DNA from 4 places in the uncultured Holdemanella sp. genome. Region 4 is predicted to be linked to each of the others. Evidence: riboswitches for the same ligand, from Rfam matches in the RefSeq annotation. Region 4 holds a riboswitch; each other region holds the start of a gene.
What was found. Region 4 has a riboswitch for thiamine pyrophosphate ahead of Q3907_RS05580 (HAD family phosphatase). Riboswitches for the same ligand answer to the same signal wherever they lie in the genome.

Region 1: it holds a riboswitch for thiamine pyrophosphate, as region 4 does, so the genes downstream of both, thiD (bifunctional hydroxymethylpyrimidine kinase/phosphomethylpyrimidine kinase) here and Q3907_RS05580 (HAD family phosphatase) in region 4, are expected to answer to the same signal.
Region 2: it holds a riboswitch for thiamine pyrophosphate, as region 4 does, so the genes downstream of both, thiW (energy coupling factor transporter S component ThiW) here and Q3907_RS05580 (HAD family phosphatase) in region 4, are expected to answer to the same signal.
Region 3: it holds a riboswitch for thiamine pyrophosphate, as region 4 does, so the genes downstream of both, Q3907_RS02300 (ABC transporter permease) here and Q3907_RS05580 (HAD family phosphatase) in region 4, are expected to answer to the same signal.

Annotation. Positions count from the first base shown of each region.
Region 1 is NZ_CATVYQ010000062.1:877-6,628, reverse strand. It holds gene Q3907_RS09715 (helix-turn-helix transcriptional regulator) at 1-512, opposite strand, end outside; gene Q3907_RS09710 (ABC transporter ATP-binding protein) at 605-2,236, opposite strand; gene Q3907_RS09705 (hypothetical protein) at 2,382-3,644, shown strand; TPP riboswitch at 3,849-3,948, shown strand; gene thiD (bifunctional hydroxymethylpyrimidine kinase/phosphomethylpyrimidine kinase) at 4,065-4,874, shown strand; gene cytX (putative hydroxymethylpyrimidine transporter CytX) at 4,871-5,752, shown strand, end outside.
Region 2 is NZ_CATVYQ010000001.1:38,102-43,853, forward strand. It holds gene ppdK (pyruvate, phosphate dikinase) at 1-1,200, shown strand, start outside; gene Q3907_RS00205 (YoaP domain-containing protein) at 1,426-2,175, shown strand; TPP riboswitch at 2,327-2,423, shown strand; gene thiW (energy coupling factor transporter S component ThiW) at 2,610-3,143, shown strand; gene thiM (hydroxyethylthiazole kinase) at 3,124-3,894, shown strand; gene thiE (thiamine phosphate synthase) at 3,891-4,520, shown strand; gene Q3907_RS00225 (GGDEF domain-containing protein) at 4,567-5,577, shown strand; gene Q3907_RS00230 (GGDEF domain-containing protein) at 5,593-5,752, shown strand, end outside.
Region 3 is NZ_CATVYQ010000007.1:12,711-18,462, reverse strand. It holds gene Q3907_RS02315 (TatD family hydrolase) at 1-123, opposite strand, end outside; gene Q3907_RS02310 (ABC transporter ATP-binding protein) at 116-850, opposite strand; gene Q3907_RS02305 (ABC transporter substrate-binding protein) at 850-1,848, opposite strand; gene Q3907_RS02300 (ABC transporter permease) at 1,845-2,606, opposite strand; TPP riboswitch at 2,650-2,736, opposite strand; gene Q3907_RS02295 (shikimate kinase) at 2,768-3,304, opposite strand; gene Q3907_RS02290 (RQC-minor-1 family DNA-binding protein) at 3,314-3,892, opposite strand; gene Q3907_RS02285 (TraX family protein) at 3,906-4,616, opposite strand; gene Q3907_RS02280 (DUF975 family protein) at 4,613-5,752, opposite strand, start outside.
Region 4 is NZ_CATVYQ010000023.1:3,128-8,879, reverse strand. It holds gene Q3907_RS05600 (LacI family DNA-binding transcriptional regulator) at 1-343, opposite strand, end outside; gene Q3907_RS05595 (NAD(P)/FAD-dependent oxidoreductase) at 542-1,972, shown strand; gene Q3907_RS05590 (NAD(P)/FAD-dependent oxidoreductase) at 1,965-3,227, shown strand; gene Q3907_RS05585 (DUF1667 domain-containing protein) at 3,227-3,571, shown strand; TPP riboswitch at 3,577-3,676, shown strand; gene Q3907_RS05580 (HAD family phosphatase) at 3,725-4,315, shown strand; partial or broken gene Q3907_RS05575 (hydroxymethylpyrimidine/phosphomethylpyrimidine kinase) at 4,284-4,851, shown strand; gene Q3907_RS05570 (Rpn family recombination-promoting nuclease/putative transposase) at 5,128-5,752, shown strand, end outside.

The DNA.
Region 1 (5,752 bases), on a different contig from region 4:
GCCTTCAACCTTCGTATAAATACCCATTCCTCATTATCAGATAGTTCCATATTTCCAGAAGATAATCTAAACAAATTTAAATATTCTCTTTGCGAATCATCCATGTATGAATAATACGCTTCCACTTCAGCAAGTGATATATTGATTTGAGAATTCATTTCGGAAGCATACAGTAAAAACAATTGATATTGAACAAATAAACAGGATGACACAACCTCATCTTTATATTCCAAAAGCTCATTAATTATCTTAAATACTTTTGAATCCGATGACATATAGTATTTAAAGAAAAGATCCAACATCTGTTTAATTTTTTCCTCTTTAATTGTATCCATCGTAGAAATCCCTAATTTTTTAAACAACAAATTGTATATATCATCATTTGCGACCAAGATATTATTTTCAATTTTAGAAAGATATGAAGGAGAACAAACCCCATGTGATAAAGCTTCTAATGATATGTCTAACTCTTTTCGTTGTTTCTTAATCAATAATCCCCTGTAATCATTCATGCACTGCCCACCTACTAATCCAAAAAGGAACTCATTATTTGTTCCTAATTATATCACGAATTAAATCTCATCACTGAATGTTGAAAGAGGTTCTAAATACGTCCCTTGTTTTTTAAGCTAAAGAAGTCCCCTTTATTTTTCATAAGTTCTTCAAATGATCCCTGTTCAACAATCCGTCCTTGTTTAAATACAAGAATACAATCAAACTTCTTTAGTGTTTCGTCAAAATATTTATGTGTTACATATAATACAGTTTCTTCTTTTAAATCCAATATTCGATTTTCAATTTCGATGGCCGTCTGTGCATCTAGACTTGCTGTTATTTCATCACACAAAAGTACCTCTTTTAAATGTGCGATTGTACGCGCAATCCCTATTCGTTGAACTTGCCCACCAGAAAGATTACTTCCGTCCTCACAAATATTCTGGTCTAATTTAAATTCTGGTAAATCTACAAATTTCATACATTTTAACAGTGTTTCATCTGTTTGTACAAGCTCCATATTCAAGTTATTTCGAATCGTGTCATCAAATATATGACTTTCCTGATGAATCATAGAAACATTCTTAGAATCCAAAACACTCACATTTCCTTTTTGAACTGGATAATATCCTAAAATCAATTTTAAAATTGTAGATTTTCCGGAACCACTCGGACCAACTATCGCATACTTTTTCCCCTTTTCAAATTTGAAAGATAAATCATCAATAATCATCTTACTTTCAGTATAGCCAAAAGATACATGTTCCAAATCGATATTTCCATCATAGTTTGATACAAACTTATTTGCCTGTCCATGAGAATCGATAATATTCAGTAGTTTCGAATTCACGTCCGACACCGACTTAAATCCAGCAAGATTGCTTGAAATATCATTTAAATTCGAAGTAAAATTATTAGAAACATTTACAATTGGCATCATATATATCATATCTAAATGTCCATATAATATCATCAATCCAATCACCAACATGAAAATCAATTGAAAAGTGGCCGCAATACAATTAGCCCAGTTTCCCGTCAAAGATATTGCCATATTTACATTTTTTTGTTTATATTCCATGTTTTCAATCCATTCTTTTCCTTTATCCACGAACTGTTTTAGAACGCCCAAATCCAATATGATATCGAAATTTTGAAATATCTCCTTTAATTTTGAATTATATATACCTGAATAAGAAGACAATTGGTTCGAATACTTTTTCAATCTTTTTTCCATCATCTTCGGCACCAAAAGTGTTGCTACTGCAATCACAACCATCATGAGTCCTACAAATACATGGATGCGAAGAATGTATATTAAAATAATAACAGACACAATGATATCGACAATCATACTTAATATTGGATAAAAGTAATATTCATCTACCATTTTTATATCATTGGTAAATAGAGATAACTGATTTCCTATCTTCTCTTTTTTAAACGTAGAATACGATTGATTCATCAAACTAGAATAGAGATCTTCATCCAAATCTGTTTTTAATTTTTTCCTATAAGTTGACTTCATTATTGAATTAATAGAGGTCGTCATCAATGTATATACAAGAAATAAAACACTTGCAAAAAGACATGTACCCGCTTTTTCAAAATGATTATTAAATGCAACATCCGATATTAATTGGATTACATACGCCAAAAACAAAGGTACAACCCCCGCAAATAAACTAGTACACAATGTACCTATAAAATATTTTTTATTTCTCAATATATATCGACACATTCTCATCCATCCCCTACTTAATTTAATAGTATATACCTACCACATCCCGTTATCTTTCTTTTTTAACAATTAGCTTCAAAAATTGATTCTTCTACACAAATATGAAAAGTGTTAAAATTAAGTGAATTATGAAGCGAGGAATGCTATGTATTATTTAAAGATCAATGATTCCGATAAAAAGAAAATTGGATACCTAATCCATCTATATCGAACTCAACAATTTAAACATCTATCACAAAATTCTTTTTTGTTAAATGAGTATAATGAGCCAATATGCACTCGACAAACACTTAGTAAAATAGAACAGGGTGTTATTATTAAAAACGATTCTATTTATGAAGAATTACTAAAAAAGGTGAATCTAAAATTCAATACGGATTATTGTATTGAAGAATTCCTGCCAACTTCCATTTTTTCTGATTTATTAAATGCTTGCGATTATTATAATTTAGAAAAGCTTATATCCATCTCTGAATCCTATATAAAACAATTAAATCCATTCAAAGAATACATTTTCTTTCATGAATACTACGAGTGTTTCAAATGGATCTACACCTATTATTCCTCATTTGAACTTCCGACTCTTCAAAGCACTGAATATATTATTTCCCTAAAAAACATTATCAATTCTAACCTCTATGAAGTCATGATAGATCTAGTTTTTAAGAAACGAACAATTAGTGGAATTTATGATTTTTCCTACTTTGATTTTAAAAATTCAAACAGCATGATTAATCGTGGAAACCATATGATGATTTTATATAATCAATCCAAATTGTCTGAAATGCTTGATTATTGTCAAGATTTAGAAGAGGAATATTCCAGTAAAAACAATTATATTCGTCTTCTCGACATTTATTCTCTAAAAGGATTTGCCTTTTCAAATACAGAAAAAGAAAAATTTGAAAAATTAGTTTCTCAAATAAATCATATAGTAGAAGCACACAATTCAAACATACCTAAAATTAAAATATCTCAACTTCTAAAGAATATCGGTCTACAAGCCTTTAGAATTGATATGTACGACATAGCCATAAATTATCTTGAACAATATATAGCTATGGATTCCCCTTATGCGAATATTGTAGGTATCGATTTATGCATTTCTTATCAAAAGACAAATAAAATCAATCAACTTAAATCCTTTATACAATCCAAAGAAGTATACAAAGGTGATAGCCAATACGAAAATCTTTTGAACTACTTCATTTTGAAATATAAATATCAAACTGACAATGATGAACTATCCTATTTTATAGTGAATAAAGTACCTATTATAATCGATAATACTATGGGGAAATATAAACAATTCTTTTATGAAGAATTAAGTATGCTTGTCGAACAAACCAAGCGTTATAAAGACTTGAAAACATATTTAGATTCAACCAGTGATATGTTACCAATTTGAAAAAGCGGAAATCGAACGAGTAATTATTTATCAAACTAATAATAATATTAGATATAAAATACATATTCAATTTCTCATTAGGAACATTCTCTCTATATTATTTGATGTTAGCATATAAATAGGACTAGTCAAAAAGAGAAAATCACCAACAAAGATTATTGAATGATTATTGATTTACTTGTTACAAAGGAACTATAATAAACATGTTGAAAAATGGGGAGCTGAGTGGCTGAGAGTAGGTTCGACCTTGACCCTGAAACCTGATTTGGATAATGCCAACGTAGGGATGATATCTTTATTGTATGTTAGCTGCAGATTAGGTTTTTCTGCAGCTTTTTGTTTTTTGATTAGAATATGGCGGCAAATTGGGGGCACCACCTTATGTCGCATTAAAAAAGTAATGCAGGAAGGAGATAGAAAATGAAAACAGCATTAACAATCGCTGGAAGTGATTCCAGTGGAGGCGCTGGTATCCAGGCGGATATCAAAACAATGTGCGCAAATCACGTATTTGCGACGAGTGCAATTACAGCACTAACGGCACAGAATACATTAGGTGTTACAGGAATTATGGAAGTAACACCAGAATTTCTTGGGGAGCAGCTAGATGCAGTCTTTACAGATATTTATCCAGATGCTGTGAAGATTGGAATGGTTTCTAGTTCTGATCTGATTCATATGATTGCTTCAAAACTGCAGGAATATAAGGCAGCTAACATTGTTGTGGATCCGGTGATGGTCGCAACAAGCGGCGCAAAACTTATTAGTGATGATGCAATTGAAACATTGAAAAAAGAATTGTTGCCTTTAGCAACAGTCATTACACCAAATATTCCAGAAGCAGAAGTTCTAGCGGATATGAAGATTGCAAATGAAGAAGAAATGATTATCGCTGCTGAAAAAATTTCTAAAAAATTTGGATGTGCAATTCTGGTAAAGGGTGGTCATCAAATCAATGATGCAAATGATCTGTTGTATAGAGATGACGCATATACATGGTTTCATGGAAAACGTATTAACAACTCTAATACACATGGAACAGGATGTACATTATCCAGTGCTATCGCATCCAATCTTGCAAAGGGATATGATTTGGATACATCCGTAAAACGTGCAAAGGATTATATTTCTGGAGCATTGAATGCAATGCTTGATCTTGGTAAGGGATCTGGACCAATGGATCATTCATTCGCAATTGATAATGAATATGCAAAGGAGAATGTTCAATGAAAAAAACTTCTTTGTTTGAAAATGCATTGATCTGGTTTGGTGCAGGTGTTTCTATTGCAGAAATACTGACAGGTACATATCTTGCACCTTTAGGATTGAAAAATGGTATTTTAGCCATTGTGGCTGGACATGTCATTGGCTGTATCTTATTGTTCCTGGCTGGTGTTATTGGTGGGAAAATGCGCTTAAGTGCGATGGATTCTACAAAGATGAGCTTTGGACAGAAAGGTTGTCTTTTGTTTGCGGCATTAAATGTACTGCAGCTTGTTGGATGGACAGCAATCATGATTTATGATGGTGCACTTGCGGCAGATGGTATTATGCATACAGGTGCATGGATCTGGTGTTTGATTATTGGTATCTTGATTCTTGTATGGATTGGTGTTGGTATTACAAACCTTGGAAAAATCAATACAGTTGCGATGGTTGCTTTATTTGTTTTGACTTTAATGCTTAGCAAATTTATCTTCTTTGATGGAAACAGTGCAGTTGTATGTACAGAAGCAATGACGTTTGGTGCAGGTGTTGAACTTGCAATTGCGATGCCTTTGAGCTGGCTGCCTTTGATCAGTGACTATACACGTGAAGCGGAAGATCCTGTGAAGGCTAGTTTAGTTAGTAGTATTGTGTATGGAATCGTTAGCTGCTGGATGTATTTGATTGGTTTAGGTGCGGCTTTATTTACAGGAGAATATGATATTGCACAGATCATGTTGAAAGCAGGTTTGGGTATTGCGGGATTATTGATCATTGTATTCTCTACGGTTACAACAACATTCCTGGATGCTTATTCTGCAGGTATTTCTAATGAATCTATCGTGCCAAAGTGGAATGGAAAACACGTAGCAATGGTTGTAACTGTTGTTGGTACAATTGCG
Region 2 (5,752 bases), on a different contig from region 4:
GATGATGAAGGATATTTCGAAATTGACGGTGTGAAATATCATCGTGGAGATTGGATCAGTTTAGATGGGTCAACAGGAAATATCTATGGTAGTGCTATTAAAACAGTTCCTGCAAGTATTTCAGGAGACTTTGAACGTTTTATGAACTGGGCGGATGAAAGACGTACATTAAAAGTTCGTACTAATGCAGATACTCCTCATGATGCAAAACAAGCTCATGAATTTGGTGCGCAAGGTATTGGCTTAGTTCGTACAGAACACATGTTCTTTGAAGGTGATCGTATTAAAGCGGTTCGTGAAATGATTGTTTCTAAAACGGCTGCACAAAGACGTGTTGCCTTAGAAAAAATCTTGCCTATGCAAAGAAGTGACTTTGAAGGAATCTATGAAGCTATGGAAGGTCTTCCTGTGACTATTCGTTACTTGGATCCACCTTTACATGAATTCTTACCTACAAATTCTTATGACATTACTCAATTAGCGAAAGATATGCATATTGGTTTAGATGAATTGAAATCTGTCATTTCTAGCTTACACGAATTCAACCCTATGATGGGTCATCGTGGATGTCGTTTGGCTATTTCTTATCCAGAAATTGCTGAAATGCAGACAACTGCAGTTATTCAAGCTGCATTGGCTGTCAATGAAAGACACCCAGATTGGAAGATTGAACCTGAAATCATGATTCCATTAGTTGGTGATGTTGCAGAACTTCGTTATGTTAAAAAAGTTGTATGTGATGTAGCTGACAAGTTGATTCAAGAATCAGAATTCGACATGAAATATCATGTTGGTACAATGATTGAAATTCCTCGTGCTGCATTATTAGCAGATGAAATCGCAAAAGAAGCTGAATTCTTCTCATTTGGTACAAATGACTTGACACAGATGACATTTGGATTCTCAAGAGATGATGCAGGTGGATTCTTACAAGATTACTATGACAAGAAAATCTTTGAATCCGATCCATTTGCGCACTTAGACCAAAGAGGTGTTGGAAAACTTGTTAAGATGGCTACAGAGCTTGGAAGAAGTACTCGTCCAAATATTAAATTAGGTATTTGTGGAGAACATGGTGGTGATCCAGCAAGTATTGAATTCTGTCATAGAGTTGGATTGAACTACGTATCTTGTTCACCATATCGTGTACCAATCGCTAGACTTGCTGCTGCACAGGCTGTCATTAAATTCGATAAATAAAACACTTAGGAGTTGATTGATTTCAACTCCTTTATATGTTACGTGTTGTTTAGCGTGATTATATATAAAATAATCGTATAATTTTCGATGTATTTTTATCGATTTTTGACACTAAATTACACGAATACCTGATAATGAATCATTAAGATGAAACTGATATAAACAGTAATTTTGAGTTGATTGATTTCAACTTCTTTTAGTATACTGATTTTGAGGTGTTGAATCATGGATTATGTATATGTCACAAAAGAAAATATAGAACAAGAACACATTTGTTGTGCCATAAGTAATAATTCAGATGTTCAAGTAAGATCAAAGAAAGATTGGTTGTCTTGTCGTTTTGAAGAAGGTCTTGTCTTTATTAAATCAAGTGTAAGAGGGAAATGTTTTATTGAATATATTCCGGCAAACAATGCGTGGATTCCACTCACTGCAGATCATTATATGTATATTGATTGTCTATGGGTTTCTGGATCTTTAAAGGGACATGGATATTCCAATGAATTATTAAATATGTGTATTGAGGGCAGCAAGAAGAAGGGAATGGATGGAATTTGTATCTTATCTAGTAAAAAGAAAATGCCGTATCTTGCAGATCCTAAGTTTTTAACATATAAAGGTTTTAAAGTGTGTGATGAAGCGAGCAATGGAATACAATTGTGGTATTTAGCTTTTAATGATTCGGATGCACCTAAATTTAAATCTTGTGCGAAAGAATGTCATATCGAAGAGTCTGGTTTTGTCTTGTATTATACAAGCCAATGTCCTTTTAATGCGAAGTATGCTCCGATTATCGAGAATGTTTCAAAAAAACAAAATATAGAATTTAAAGCGATTCATCTAGATACAAAAGAAAAGGCGCAAAATGCGCCAACACCTATCACCACATATGCGCTATTTTACAATGGTGATTATGTAACGAATGATGTTATGAATGAGAAGAAGTTTTTAAAAGTTGTTGAAAAGCTAAAATAAGCATTAATTATCTTGAGATAGGATGGTTTTGAATAATAAATACAACATATAGAATAAGAAGATAGATAAGAAATAATTTTTGTATTGTTTCATGATTGATTACATATTGGCTTGCACTTTGTATTGTTTTGTACTAAAATTCTAAATGTAGTAAATAAATCTGGGGAGCTATTGCTGAGAGGAAGTTCGACTTCGACCCATTAAACCTGACGGATAATGCCGGCGTAGGAAGTATAGATGTGTTTTTGACCTGTCTTTTTACGTTGCAGGTCTTTTTATTTTACTACCTTACTGTAGGGGAGCGCCTAGAGTATAGAAAACAAGCGAGGGAGCCTGAATTGACAGGATGAGAGAGGACTGTTTGTCTAATACCGAAACCACAGATGGTTTTTTGCGTGTTTTCTAGGCCATCTGTATCTGTAGGAGGTAGTATTATGAATAAACACAATTACTTATTAAGCCTAGTCTTTTTTTCAATGATGGTAGCTGTTGGAGTGGTCATTTCACCCATTTTACGTGTGGAAGGAATGTGTCCTATGGCACACCTTATTAATATCACAATGGCTGTATTTATGGGGCCTTGGTATTCATTTCTTTGTGCTTTAGCTATTGGTTTAATTCGTATGGCTGTAATGGGAATTCCACCATTGGCTTTAACGGGAGCTATTTTTGGAGCTACATTATCTGGTATTTTATATCGTGTTAGTAAAGGAAAAATCTGGGCTGCCGTACTTGGTGAAATCATTGGTACTGGTTTAATTGGTTCTGTTCTTTCATATCCAGTAATGACTTATTTATGGGGTAGAACTGGACTTACTTGGATGTTCTATGTACCTAGCTTTTTAATGGGTACAATTATCGGTGGAAGTATTGCGTATGTTCTATTGAAGTCAATGTCTCGTAGTGGTATCCTAGAAAATATTCAAAGAAAGTTAGGAGTGCAAAAATTTGTTGAAACAAACAAATAATTTGATTCACTGTATCACAAATCCGATATCAATTAATGATTGTGCAAATCTTATATTAGCTTTGGGGGCTAAGCCAATTATGGCTTGTCACCCCGATGAAGTTGATGATATCACTTGCCATTCTGCGGCTTTGGCATTAAATTTAGGTAACTTTGATGATGTAAGAGCTAAGTCTATGATGATTAGTGCTAAGTGTGCCAAAGAAAATAAAATTCCATTCATTTTAGATTTAGTTGGAGTGGCTTGTTCAACACTTCGATTGAATTATGCCAAAGAACTTGTTTCTTTATATTGCCCAACCGTCATTAAAGGCAATATCAGTGAGTGTAAGGCTTTTTATGGAATGACAAGTCATGCGCATGGTGTAGATGCAGATATTCAAGATGAAGAGAATATTTATGAAAGTTGTAAGTGGCTAAAAGATATGGCTTTAAATCTTGGTTGTGTAGTTGTGTGTAGCGGTAAAATTGATGTCATTACAGATGGTAAAGAAGTGAATTTAATCTCAAATGGTTGTGACATGCTTTCAAGAATTACAGGAACAGGATGCATGTTAAATGTTGCGATTGCTACATTTTTGGCTAGTTTTCCACCGCTTAATGCTTGTGTAAAGGCAACTTGTTATTATGAGGTAGCGGCAGAAAAGACAGAGTGTAATGGTCCAGGAACTTTCCATATGCATTTTATGGATGAAATCTATAAGCTTACTAGTTTTGATGAATCTTTGTTTAAAATTGAGGTGTTAGGATGAAAAAAGTAGATTATACATTATATTTTATTACTAATTCAGATGGGTATGATGAAGAAACATTCTTAAATAAAGTAAAAGGAGCATGTCTTGGTGGCGCAACAATCATTCAGCTTCGTGAAAAAAATAAGTCGACTTTAGAGTATTATGAACTCGCTTTAAAAGTAAAAGAGATTACTGATTTTTATCATATTCCATTAATTATTGATGATCGTATCGATGTCGCAATGGCTGTAGGATGTGGTGTTCATTTAGGAAATGAAGATATGCCTATTTCCATTGCTCGTAAAATTATGGGTGAAAATTGTATTATTGGGGCTACCGCAAAAACAGTAGAGGTTGCCAAAAAAGCAGAAGCCGATGGTGCTGATTACTTAGGTTGTGGTGCCATCTATCCGACAAAGACGCATGTGAAGACAAAGATTACAAGTGTTGAAACACTAAATGATATTTGTACAGCTGTCAATATTCCAGTTTGTGCGATTGGAGGATTAAATAAAGATAATCTTTCTGTTTTAGAAAAAAGTCCTATTCAAGGGGTTTGTGTTGTATCGGCCATTATGGATCAAAAGGATACAAAAAAGGCGGCTGAAGAATTAATACAATCAATTCAAAAAATTGTGGCATAACAAATGCCACTTTTATTTTTGTAAAATATAACCTACAATAATAAGTATGAGGAAAAGAAAAATATTAATACTTTCAATCACCATTGTTGCCGTAGCTCTTATACTTGAAACGTGTATTCTTAAATATGTGAACGATAAAAATGCACAAACAACATCCAATGTATTATTGGATCGTGTGATTGCGGTTATTGATAAGAATGATTCGAGTGAAGGTGAATTTGTCAAATCTTTAAAAGATGATTATATTGTTCGTGCTAAGGCCATATCTTATATTGTAGATGCTAAGCCGGAAGTGGAATATGATATTGATGAACTTCAAAAGATCGCATCTTTGATGTCTGTTGATGAAATTCATTTGATTGATGATACGGGAACGATATATTCAGGTTCGATATCTAAATATTTTGGATATAGCTTTGATTCAGGTGAACAAATGGCTTTCTTTAAACAAATGTTAAACAATTATGATTTAACATTATGCCAGGATGTCACACCAAATACGGCTGAAGCTAAAAAGATGATGTATGCGATCACTTGGAATGAGTCGAAGACGCATATGGTTCAAGTGGGTATTACGCCAAAGCGTCTTTTAAAGGAGTTGAAACAAAACCAAATTTCAAATGTCGTAGCCGATATGCCTGTATATAAGGGTATGGAAATTTTTGTCGTAAATACGAAAACGAAAAAAATTGAGGGTGCTACGAATCGTACAAAGATTGGAAATACATTAACGAATGTAAATGCATCATCTAAGATGCAAAGAATCGTATTGGATCATAAAAAATGTAAATGTATATCTCGAAAACATGGCAATTATTTGGTTGCCGTAACTATGGAAGAATCGGTAAATTCTTCAAGTAATATTGTTGCGATATTGATTGTCGGTATTTATTTGACTTTAGCTTCATGCTTACTTGTTTTAATGCTTTCTAGAGTATTAAAAGAGAAGTATGAAAAAGAAAAGTACATGTATACTTCAAAAACGGATGAACTGACGAAATGCTTCAATCGCCGTGCGTATGATTCGGATATGGAAAAGTTAGATTTAAATACGTAATGGGTTTATATATCTATAGACTTAAATGGTTTAAAACAAGCCAATGATTCACTAGGACATAGTGCAGGGGATGAACTGATTTGTGCGGCTAGTAGCTGCATGAAGTTTGCGTTTGCCTCTTATGGAAAGATCTATCGTATTGGTGGAGATGAATTTGTCGTATTGATTCAAGAAT
Region 3 (5,752 bases), on a different contig from region 4:
TAAATGTTTTTGTTGAACCAATTCAAACTCTTTTTCATTTGCGACGTTACAAATACCAGAAATATCAAATTCATTCTGTAGCGCATTTATTTCTTTTGAATAATGATAATGTGCATCATGCATGATTTTCACCCTTCAACAATTCATAGATTTGTTTTTTTAAAACACTTTGAGAAAATAACCAATCTCTTGATTTCTTCTCTTTGGATAAATCAATTTCCTGCAAGATATGACTCGGTTTATTCGATAAAATCAAAATACGATCGGATAAATATAAAGCTTCATCAATATCATGTGTAACTAATAAAGTCGTGCGATTGTAGTTTTTTCTTAATTGTAACAACCAATCTTGCATATCATTACGAGTAATGACATCTAAAGCTCCAAATGGTTCATCCAACAAAAGAATATCTGCCTTACACAAGGAAGTTCTTAAAAAGGCAGCTCTTTGACGCATACCTCCTGAAAGACTAGAAGGATATGCATTTTCATATCCAGAAAGGCCAAATGTCTCAAATTCTTTCAAAGCTCTTTGTTTCATAGATTTATCATGATTGATTTCACCATATAAACATACATTATCTAAAATGGTTCTCCATTCAAGCAACAAATCATTTTGCGGCATATACGCAAAATGAGAGCTGACACCTTTAATACGTTCATCATCTACAAAAAGCTGTCCTGAATAATCTTCAATCAATCCAGCTAATACATTTAGAATAGTAGATTTTCCACAACCACTCGGACCTAGAATAGAAACAAATTCTCCTTCTTGAATAGAAAAAGAAATATCATGCAATATTTCTTTTCCAGAAAATTCAAGATTTAGTTTTTCAACATGTAGCTTCATTATTTTACAAACTCATTTGTATATTGGTCTTTCGCATCGATCTTGTGATCAATCAATCCTGTTTCATACATAAAATCTGTATAATTATCCCATACAGAATCTTTCATAACACCCCATGTATCTGCATCTTTTGCATATTGGCTACTTAAGTATTTTTGGCTTTCCTTAAGGAATTTCAAATCTGTATCTGTCAAAGCATCATCATGTAAAATTTCAGCTGCTTTACTTGGATGATCAATCGCATATTCATATCCTTTTTTAGTAGCTTCCATAAACTTCTTGATTGTATCTGAATTCTTCTTGATCATTTTATTGTTTGTGATAATTACTGGAGTATAGTAATCCAAACGGCTATCTAAATCAGCTAGAGGCATATAGTTTAAATCATATCCATCTTGTAACGCTTTAATAATAGCCCAACCATAGAATTCCCATCCAAGATTCACTTTATTCTTTCCTACTTCATCACTAAGTCCTGCAATACCAGATCCGTCTGATCCTACAATGTTTAATTTACTAAAATCAGCACCCGCTTCATTCATAACCGCTTTAATAACGGCTTCTTCACTTGGTGCTCCCCATCCTGCATATGTCTTTCCTTCAAAATCCTTTACAGAATTGATGTTTGCGCTCTTCAAAGAAACAAATCCAGAAGTATTATGTTGAATAATTGTCGCAATCGTTTTAATTGGAAGTGGATCTTCACTAGTTAAGGCATATGTAACATCTTCCTGGTAAGAAACGCCAAAATCAGCTTTTCCGGCTGCAACCATAGAAGTTGTCGCATTATCACCTGGTTCAATAATATCTACATCTAAACCAGCTTCTTTATAATACCCCTTGTTTTTTGCCACATAAAAACCAGTGTGGTTTGTGTTTGGCGTATAATCCAACATCAATGTAACCTTAGTCAATTTGTCATCTGAATTTGATGTTTGAGCACAGCCAACTAAGCTTAACGCAACTGCAGCTGCACACATTGCTTTTAAAATTTTCATTTTCTTTCTCCTTTTCGTAAATGTGGAAACAATATTTTTTCCAATAAAGACACCCCTAAATTCAATAAGATGCTCCAAAATATAATCATCAATACACACGCAAAAACTTTATCTAACATATACCCATTTTTCACACGAAGCATATAATAGCCAAGTCCTGCTCTACTTGAAAGCCATTCACCTACAATAGCTCCGCCAACACAATAAGTAGCCGCTACTTTTAATCCTGAAAATAAGCCAATGGCACCAGAAGGAATCTTAACAATTTTATAGATTTGAAATAGATTGGCACCAAAACTTTTTAATAAATTGATTTCTTTTTCACTCACTTGCGACAAAGCATCCGTAAAGGATATCGCAATAGGAAAAAAGCACATAAATATAACAATCAAGATTTTAGGCAACAAATCAAATCCAAACCAAATTGAAAATAAAGGTCCTAAAACCATAATGGGAACGGTTTGTGTCACAATTAAATATGGATAAATACTTGTCTTAAATGTTTTGGATAGATCCATACCAATGGAAATCACTATCGCAAAGAAAGTACTTATCAACAGTCCTAAAACAGATTCTTCCAATGTAACAAGTGAATGTTGCATCAAAATATCCATATTCTCAATAAGAGTACTGATGATTTTTGATGGGCTAGGCAAAATATAAAGTGAAATATCAAATGCACGAACATATAATTCCCAGCTACCAATCACTAGAATAAACACAAGCAACGGCATGACAATTCTACGATTTTTCTTCATTATTGCCTCCTTTCCAAAATAAAAAAGGCACCCTAGAGTGCCACTATCAATCGATATGACTCCCTACGCTAGAATTAACCAGATCAGGTAATAAGGGTTTTTCTCAGCAATTGCACCCCTGTCATGTGTGTTTTTACTTGCCCATCGATTATATCACAATCTTAGACTAATTTATATTTCTGGCATATATCCTCTACAATTTCATCTAAACTTTTACCATCCATTGAAATCGAATCCATTTTTGATGCATATAAAGTATGGAAATAATCAAAATCCGCCTGTATTTCTCGCATATAATATGCCTTATGCTTATTTAGATACGATTGTGGGATGTGCAAAAGATTATCATTATCATCCGTGAATACCAAGCGTTTAAAAATATTTTCTGTTCGATCCGTTAAGTCGAAACAAATAATATCTGAATCTTCAAAGAAATCTTCATATGCATCTAAATACGCAATAGGACTTAAGGCAATCACTACATTTTCATTTTCTTGAATCCAAGAAGAAATCATTTCTGCACGCAATTCATCCCGTTCATATTGATCATTATATTCATCTTGAAAACCAAGCATTGTTCCATACTTTTCTTTGATTTTCGTATCCATATCGATAAAATCGTAACCTATTTTCTTTGCCAACAACTCACCAACAGTACTCTTTCCAATGTTACCCATCCCAAAAATTAATATTTTCATTTTGCACCTCTATATACGCCTACTTATCTTATTTTCTACTTCTGCAATTCTTGCTGCAACCTTCTTTACTTCCAACATCTTCCATGCTTCTAAGTAAGGTAGAAATTCCTCTGTTCCATCTTTCTCTATTTTATCAAGCACACGCATGACAACCTGTCTATTTACTTCTTTCATCTCAAATAGAACACGAGCCTTTTTTTCTTCTACATCTAAACAGATTTTCTGATAAAGTTCTTGGGCAAAGGTTTCTTTTTCGATTTGCCATCCTTTATCTGAAAACACCAATAAAGGTAGACGATAATCGTACTCAATTCTGAGATAATCTTTCTTGATCATCCAATCAATGCATTTTGTGATATCATCCAACTTCATATCTTGATAATATCCATAAGCAGGACATTCATTTAGTTTATGTTCAAATATCTTTTTATCCTTTGAACCCTTTAATATTTTCGCCAGCATACTTCTTCCACCAGTCGAAATCAATTCATCTGCCCCTCTTAAAATCATTTGTATATCCTCTTGTGGTAAATCTTTAATTTCTCCTGCATCCAGAATAACTGGCACTCTACGTACTTTTTTACTCATACATGTTTTTCCTCTACATCATTACACGAATCAATCCACACAAAATTAAATGTCCCACATAGAACCAATAGAAGAACCATTTCATAAATGTACTCTTTCCTCTTGTTCCATCATATAAAGACATAATTGGATATACTAAAACAATTCCAAACTGCAACAAACCATAAACTACATCAATACATAAACAATAGACTATTACATACATGGAAATATATAAGGCCATACCTAATACTTGTTTTTTTAAATTACCTTGATTTTTGTAAATATGGTTTGTACAAAGAACTGGAAAGCATGACCAATCACTTGGAAATGCCAACAAACAAAGAATTAGAATACAACCTATTTTCTTTACATCTTTCCAATCTTGATCTTCTACCCATAAACCAATCACCGATAAGAATAGTGGCCAAATAATACTTGTTTGATTTAAGAAGGATTCTTTAAATGGAATCAAAGATATGCCAAAACAGAAGTTATACGCAAAGTGAGCGATAATTGAAAAAATCAATAATCTTTCTAAATATTTCTTTAAACTATGCGTATGCGTATAACCTTCAACCACCATAAACCACATAATAGGTGCTGCCACTCGTCCAATTAAATGTATCAATAAAAGCCACCAGAATTTTTCATAATTCGGATAAAATGTAGTTGCGAAATGATCCATAAACATCGCAATGATCGCAATCATCTTGATTTGATTTCCATTTAACTTTTTTATCATCCTGTAACACCTTCTCCTACATTAGGTTCAAAGTGCGAATAAACAACATCTGCACCAAATAAAAGAAGTAAAACTAAACAGGCAGCAGATAATCTTTTATTTAAATGTTCTTTAACCCAGTTATCAATTAGTGGTGCAATCACATAGACAAAAGCCATACCACCAACGCCAAACACCAATAAACCTTCCGCACAAATTCTTCCATGAAGATTCAAGAAGTAACCCGTATAATCCCACCATTTTTGACCATTATGCGTAAGCTCTAAAACGAGTCCAGTAAAGTATTCAATACATCCGCAAAGAAGTACGGCCATACTAAATTCAACTTTGGGGCGCATTCTAAATCGTTTTAATAAAAGCAGAATCAAAACACAGCCAAAACCATAAATAGGAATCCATGGACCATGTAAAACACCACGATTCACAAATCTTCCATAGCTAATCATTGAAAGACTGACTTCCCAGATCCATCCGACAAAACACATAAAGAAGAAACACATAAGAATGGATGTGATTGTATAATTTCGATTTGGATGTAATACACGAAGATTTGACTTCTTATACTCCTCTTCGATTGGAGATAACCTTACTGGATAACATAATAAATACACTTCGGTAATCATAGTTTCAGCTTCCATTTTATTATAGGTATATCTTTCATATTGTTTTTCTTTAGTGCTCAAATGAAAAATAATCCCAAAATTATCACACAAGAACTTTTTAATACCCGTATACGCATTCTCCATTGGATTTTTCGCATTTAATGCCGCAATCACATCGGAATACGTATTACGCATCAAAGCACGACTTGGTTTTTCAAATAAATACGTATCATTTAAGATAGCACTCTGAAATTCTTTTCTTCTTAATGTATAAAATTCACACATTACTGACATACGATACATATTCGAATAAAATATTGCACTGATTCCAAATGTACATATATCCAAAATGTACCATCCAGCCATAGATAATTGCCATTTAAAACATTCAAATTTATGCCCCTTCATCATATTACGAGATAAAGAAAGTGCATCTTTTAAAGATATCGTCGGATTTTCGGCTAAGATATAATCCACTAAATAATATGTGTAGTAAAAATATATTCCTCCAACAACTGTAAAATTCATAACTGT
Region 4 (5,752 bases):
AGATGGCGTGTTTTTCAAGATCATCTTTTCGTAATGTAGAAATAGTAAAGATCTGTGTCTTTGTCTTACTAGCCTGTTCAATGATGCTTGAAACAACCATAGAATAATAGGAATTTGATAAATTTGAACAAATGACGACAATGGCATTCTTAGTGTTTGAATATCTTTTTTTTACTTCTGGCTTTTTATATCCCATTTGTTTGGCTGTTTTTTTGACAAGCTTCACTGTTTCTTCTTTGAAAGATACATTTTTATTATCACTTAAAATCATAGATACAGTGGCTTGCGATACATTTGTGGCTTTGGCAATATCGCGTGTAGTTACTTTATTTCTTTTTCCCATAATAAACCTCTTTTGATTTATTTTGATTAATAAATCGATTACTAATCAAATTATTAATCAATATATATTTTCATCTTACACTATTTTATTTGATTGTCCAGCTATTAATCAATGTTTTGATTAATAAAATAGGCCATTTTTATGCATTTGAAATGAAATGAAAATAAGCGTATCGTAACTTTGAAAGAGGTGCGAACTATGTACGATTGTATAATCATTGGAGCAGGTATTAGTGGATGCTCATTAGCGTTTGAGTTGAGTAAATATAGTGGAAAAGTATTGTGGTTGGAAAGAAATAATGATGTGGCCGATGAAACGACTAAGGCAAATAGTGCGATTATTCATGCGGGTTATGATCCAGAGCCTAATACTTTAATGGCAAAATATAATATTTGGGGTAATAAAATCATTCCTACTTTATGTAAAGATTTAGATGTTCCGTGCAAGAATATTGGGTCTTTAGTTGTTGGATTTAATGAAGAGGATGATAAAACCATTAAAACGTTATATGAGCGCGGTGTGGAAAATGGTGTTGAAAATCAGCGTATTATTAAACAGCCGGAGCTATCTGTTATGGAACCCAATTTAAATCCAGACTGTACAAGTGCTTTATATGCACCAAGTGCATGTATTATCAATCCTTGGCAGTTTGCGATCGCATTAAGTGAAGTCGCTATTCAAAATGGTGTAGAGCTTTGTTTGAATGAAGAGGTTACGAGTATAAAAAAAGATGGAGATATCTTTATTGTGAATGATAAGTATAAAGCTCCATTAGTTGTAAACTGTGCAGGTGTAATGTGTGATCATGTGACAGGTTTAATTAAAAAGACAGATTATAAGATTACGCCAAATAAGGGTGAGTATTATTTATTGGATAAATCACAAGGAAACTTGGTTCATCATGTGATTTTCCAGTGTCCTACAAAAATTGGTAAGGGCGTGTTGGTAGCTCCTACAGTCGATGGAAATTTGATTGTGGGGCCTACAAGTACAAATACAACAGTAGATGATTATTCAACAACGTCTATGGGTTTAAAAACAATTCGTGAAAATGCGGTGAAATCTGTACCGAATATGAAACTGCAAGAAAACATTCGTACTTTTGCAGGTTTGCGTGCAAGAAGTGATAAAAAAGATTTTATTGTTGGCGAAGATAAAGATGTACATAATTTCTTCTCAATTGCGGGTATGGCAAGTCCAGGTTTAAGTAGTGCGAGTGCAATCGCATTAGATATAGTAAGAATGATGCAGGAAAAAGATTATTTCTTAAATTTAAAAAAGGATTATGTTTCTACAAGAAAAATGGTTCGTTTTAAAGAAATGTCACATGAACAAAGAAAGGAATATATTGAAAAACATCCAGAATATGGTCGTATTATTTGTCGTTGTGAAACTATCAGTGAAGGAGAAATCATTGATGCGATTCGCCATAGTCCAAAACCAGTGAGTTTAGATGGAATCAAACGTAGATGCAATGCAGGTATGGGAAGATGTCAGTCAGGTTTTTGTGGTCCTAGAGTACAAGAGATTCTTGCCAAAGAATTAGGTGTTAGTCAACTTGATATTATGTTAGATAAGAATGGTTCTTATATTTTGTGCGGAAGAACAAAGGAGAATGGCGATGAATAATAGATATGATGTGGTAGTTATTGGAGGCGGTCCTGCAGGGCTTGCGAGCGCAATGGCCGCAAGACAAAATGGTGCAAAATCCGTTTTGATTATTGAACGTGATAAGGAGCTTGGTGGGATTTTAAATCAGTGTATTCATAATGGTTTTGGGTTACACCACTTTAAAGAAGAGTTAACAGGTCCTGAATATGCAGGTAAATATATTGATGAAGTTAATAAAACAGATATTGATATTTTATTGGATACAATGGTTATAGAGATTACTCCAGATAAAATGGTGTATTGTTCAAGTAGTATTCATGGATATTTAATGATTCAGGCTAAATCTATCATTTTAAATATGGGTTGTCGTGAAAGAACGCGTGGTGCGATTGCGATTCCAGGTACTAGAGCTTCGGGTGTGTTTACGGCTGGTGCTGCACAGCGATATGTGAATATTGAAGGGTATATGCCTGGCAAAAGAGTTGTAATCTTGGGCAGTGGTGATATTGGTTTGATTATGGCTCGTAGAATGACTTTGGAAGGTGCAAAAGTCTTGGCAGTTGTTGAAGTTATGCCTTATTCGAATGGTTTGAATCGTAATATTGTTCAGTGCCTACATGATTATGATATCCCATTGTATTTAAGTCATACAATTACAGATATTGTGGGTAAGTCTAGAGTAGAAAAGGTTGTTGTTTCTAAGGTGGATGAAAATAGAAATCCAATCGAAGGAACAGAAATGGAATTTGATTGTGACTGCGTCTTATTGTCGGTTGGATTAATTCCGGAAAATGAATTATCAAATGGATTAGGTGTTGAAATGGATACTAGAACACATGGTCCTGTTGTATATGAAAATATGGAGACTTCTATGGATGGAGTATTCGCTTCAGGTAATGTTGTGCATGTGCATGATCTTGTGGATTTTGTAAGTTTGGAAAGTGAAAAGGCTGGAATGGGTGCTGGTCAATATATTTTAAATGGGGAAGTACCTAAAGATCATGTTGTTAGAACGGTAAATGGAAATAATATTTCGTATGTGGTTCCGCAATATATTCGTAAAAACAATGTAGAAAAAAGTGTTGAACTTTCTTTCCGTGTAAGAAGACCGACACAACAGGTAAATATTGTCGTGAAGGATGGGGATACTGTAATCGCAAGGTTTAAAAAAGAGCATGTGATTCCAAGTGAAATGGAGAAGGTATCAATTCCTAAGATGTTGCTTGAAAAAGCAGATAAAGAATTGGTTGTATCTATTGAGGAGGATGCGTAATGAGAGAGTTAATTTGTATAACATGTCCTAAGGGTTGTCATTTAAAAGTTGATGAAGAAAATGATTATAAAGTAACTGGAAATGGTTGTCCTAGAGGTGCAATCTATGGAAAGAAAGAGTGTACGCACCCAATTCGTGTTGTGACAAGTACTGTAAAAATTGTGGGTGCTGAGATTGAGAGATTGAGTGTGAAAACCAATGGGGATATTCCAAAGGAAAAGATTTTTGATGTGATGAAGGAATTGAACCGTGTGGTAGTTAAGGCACCTGTACATCGCAAAGATGTGATTGTTTCTGATATTTGTGGTACGGGTGTTGATTTAGTCGCAACGAAAGACTTATAATATTGCTGTTAAAAAAGGGGAGCTTTTAAGCTGAGAGTAGGTTAGTCCTAGACCCAATAACCTGATTTGGATAATGCCAACGTAGGGAATTATATCTTTTTGATAGTGAGCTGCAGATTGGTTTTCTGCAGCTTTTTTCTTAATGGTGAGAAAATGAATTATTCTATTTTTGATGTGGATGGAACAATACTTGATTCAATGGAAGTATGGAATACTTTGGCGAGTCGATATATACAAAGTTTAGATAGGATTCCAGAAGAAAATCTTGATGAAATTGTTTCCAAAATGAGTTTAGAGCAAAGTGCAGAGTATTTAAAGAAGCATTATAAAATCAATAAATCAGAGGAAGTAATCATTTCTTCGGTGTTGAATCTTATATCCGATTTCTACAAGTATGAAGTGAATCTTATGCCTGGGTTTAAAGATTTTATTTCACATTTTGATTCAATGAATGTGATTGGTACGAGTTGTGATGAAGAGCTTGTAAAAATTGCGTTAAAAAGACTTGGGGTTCTAGATTATTTTAAAGACATTATAACTTGTTCAAAGGTGAATAAGCCAAAGGATGATCCGAATTTTTATTTGGCTTGTGCTAGTACTTTAAAACAAAGTCCGAAAGATATAGTTGTGTTTGAGGATGCAGACTATTGTATAGATGTGGCAAGAAAAGCTGGGTTTAAAGTAGTTAAAATAAAAGATTGGAGAGATTTAGATGCAAAGTGCATTGATAATTGCGGGAAGTGATTCAAGTGGAGGAGCAGGAATTCAAGCAGACATTAAGACGATGTGTGCTAACCATGTATTTGCGACAAGTGCAATTACGGCATTAACAGCGCAAAATACTTTGGGAGTAACAGGTATTATGGATGTAACGCCTGAATTTTTAGGTGAACAGTTAGATGAGATATTTACGGATATTTATCCAGATGCCGTAAAGATTGGAATGGTGTCAAGTTCTGGTTTGATAGAAATGATTGCAGAGAAACTAAAGGAATATAAGGCAAATTAATGATGCGAATGATTTATTATATAGAAATGATTCGTTTACTTGGTTTAAAGGAAAACGTATTCATAATTCAAATACTCATGGTACGGGATGTACTTTATCGAGTGCGATTGCTTCAAATCTTGCGAAAGGATTTGATTTAGATGCTTCGGTAAAACGTGCAAAAGATTATATTTCTGGCGCATTAGAAGCAATGCTAGATTTGGGCAAAGGCTCAGGACCTATGGATCATTCGTTTGCGATAGACAATGAATATACAACAGAATATAAATAATAATAAAAAGAAACCATTCTAGTGTTGGCGTCTAGAATGGTCTCTTTTTGTTTATTATTTTTTTTAGGAGAGAGATATGAATATTGGTTTATTTCTATATTCATTGCCTTATCTTTAAGGCACTTATAGAATAACATTCCTTGTTGTCATAAATTTAGTATAACTTTGGTAAATGTTGTGAAATCAGATTGAATTATGTGAAATTATCAAAATATGCATCTTTTTTTGAAAAACCTCAATTTATTTCGTATATGAGATAGGAGGTGATGAAATCACATGAATAAATCAAAAGATAAAACAATGAAAGAATTTCTAGAAAACAATGCCTATTTTGTCGACTTCTTTAATGCGTACTTCTTTGATGGAGAAAGAGTTCTTAAACCTGAAAACTGTATGGAACTTGATTCAGAGATGAATGATTCAAATATGGATCTAGAAAAGCATGTGGATGTAATTCGTAAGTATAATGATGGAAATTTTTATAGTGCATTCATTATTGAGAATCAAAGTTATGTGGATGCTTCGATGGTTGTAAGAGCGGCTGCATATGAGTTTGTAGCTTATGATCGAATGTTAAAGAAGTCAAAGAAGAATAAAACGAAAGAAAAACTACCCATGGTGCACATTCTAGTATTTTATACAGGCGAAAAGCCTTGGAATGCAGCTAGTAAGCTTTCTGAGTTAGTAGAGGTGGGTGAAAGGTTTGAATCCTATTTTCATGACTACCAAATGAATCTGATTGAAATCGCAGGGAATACTTCATATAATTTTAATGAAGAAGATGTGTATAATCTATTCTACATATGTCGAAGTATTTATGATCAATCTATTTATGAAGGAACGATCAATGGCTTTGGGCTTGTGAAAAGCAGTGTGTTAAAAGTCGTCAAGACATTGACGG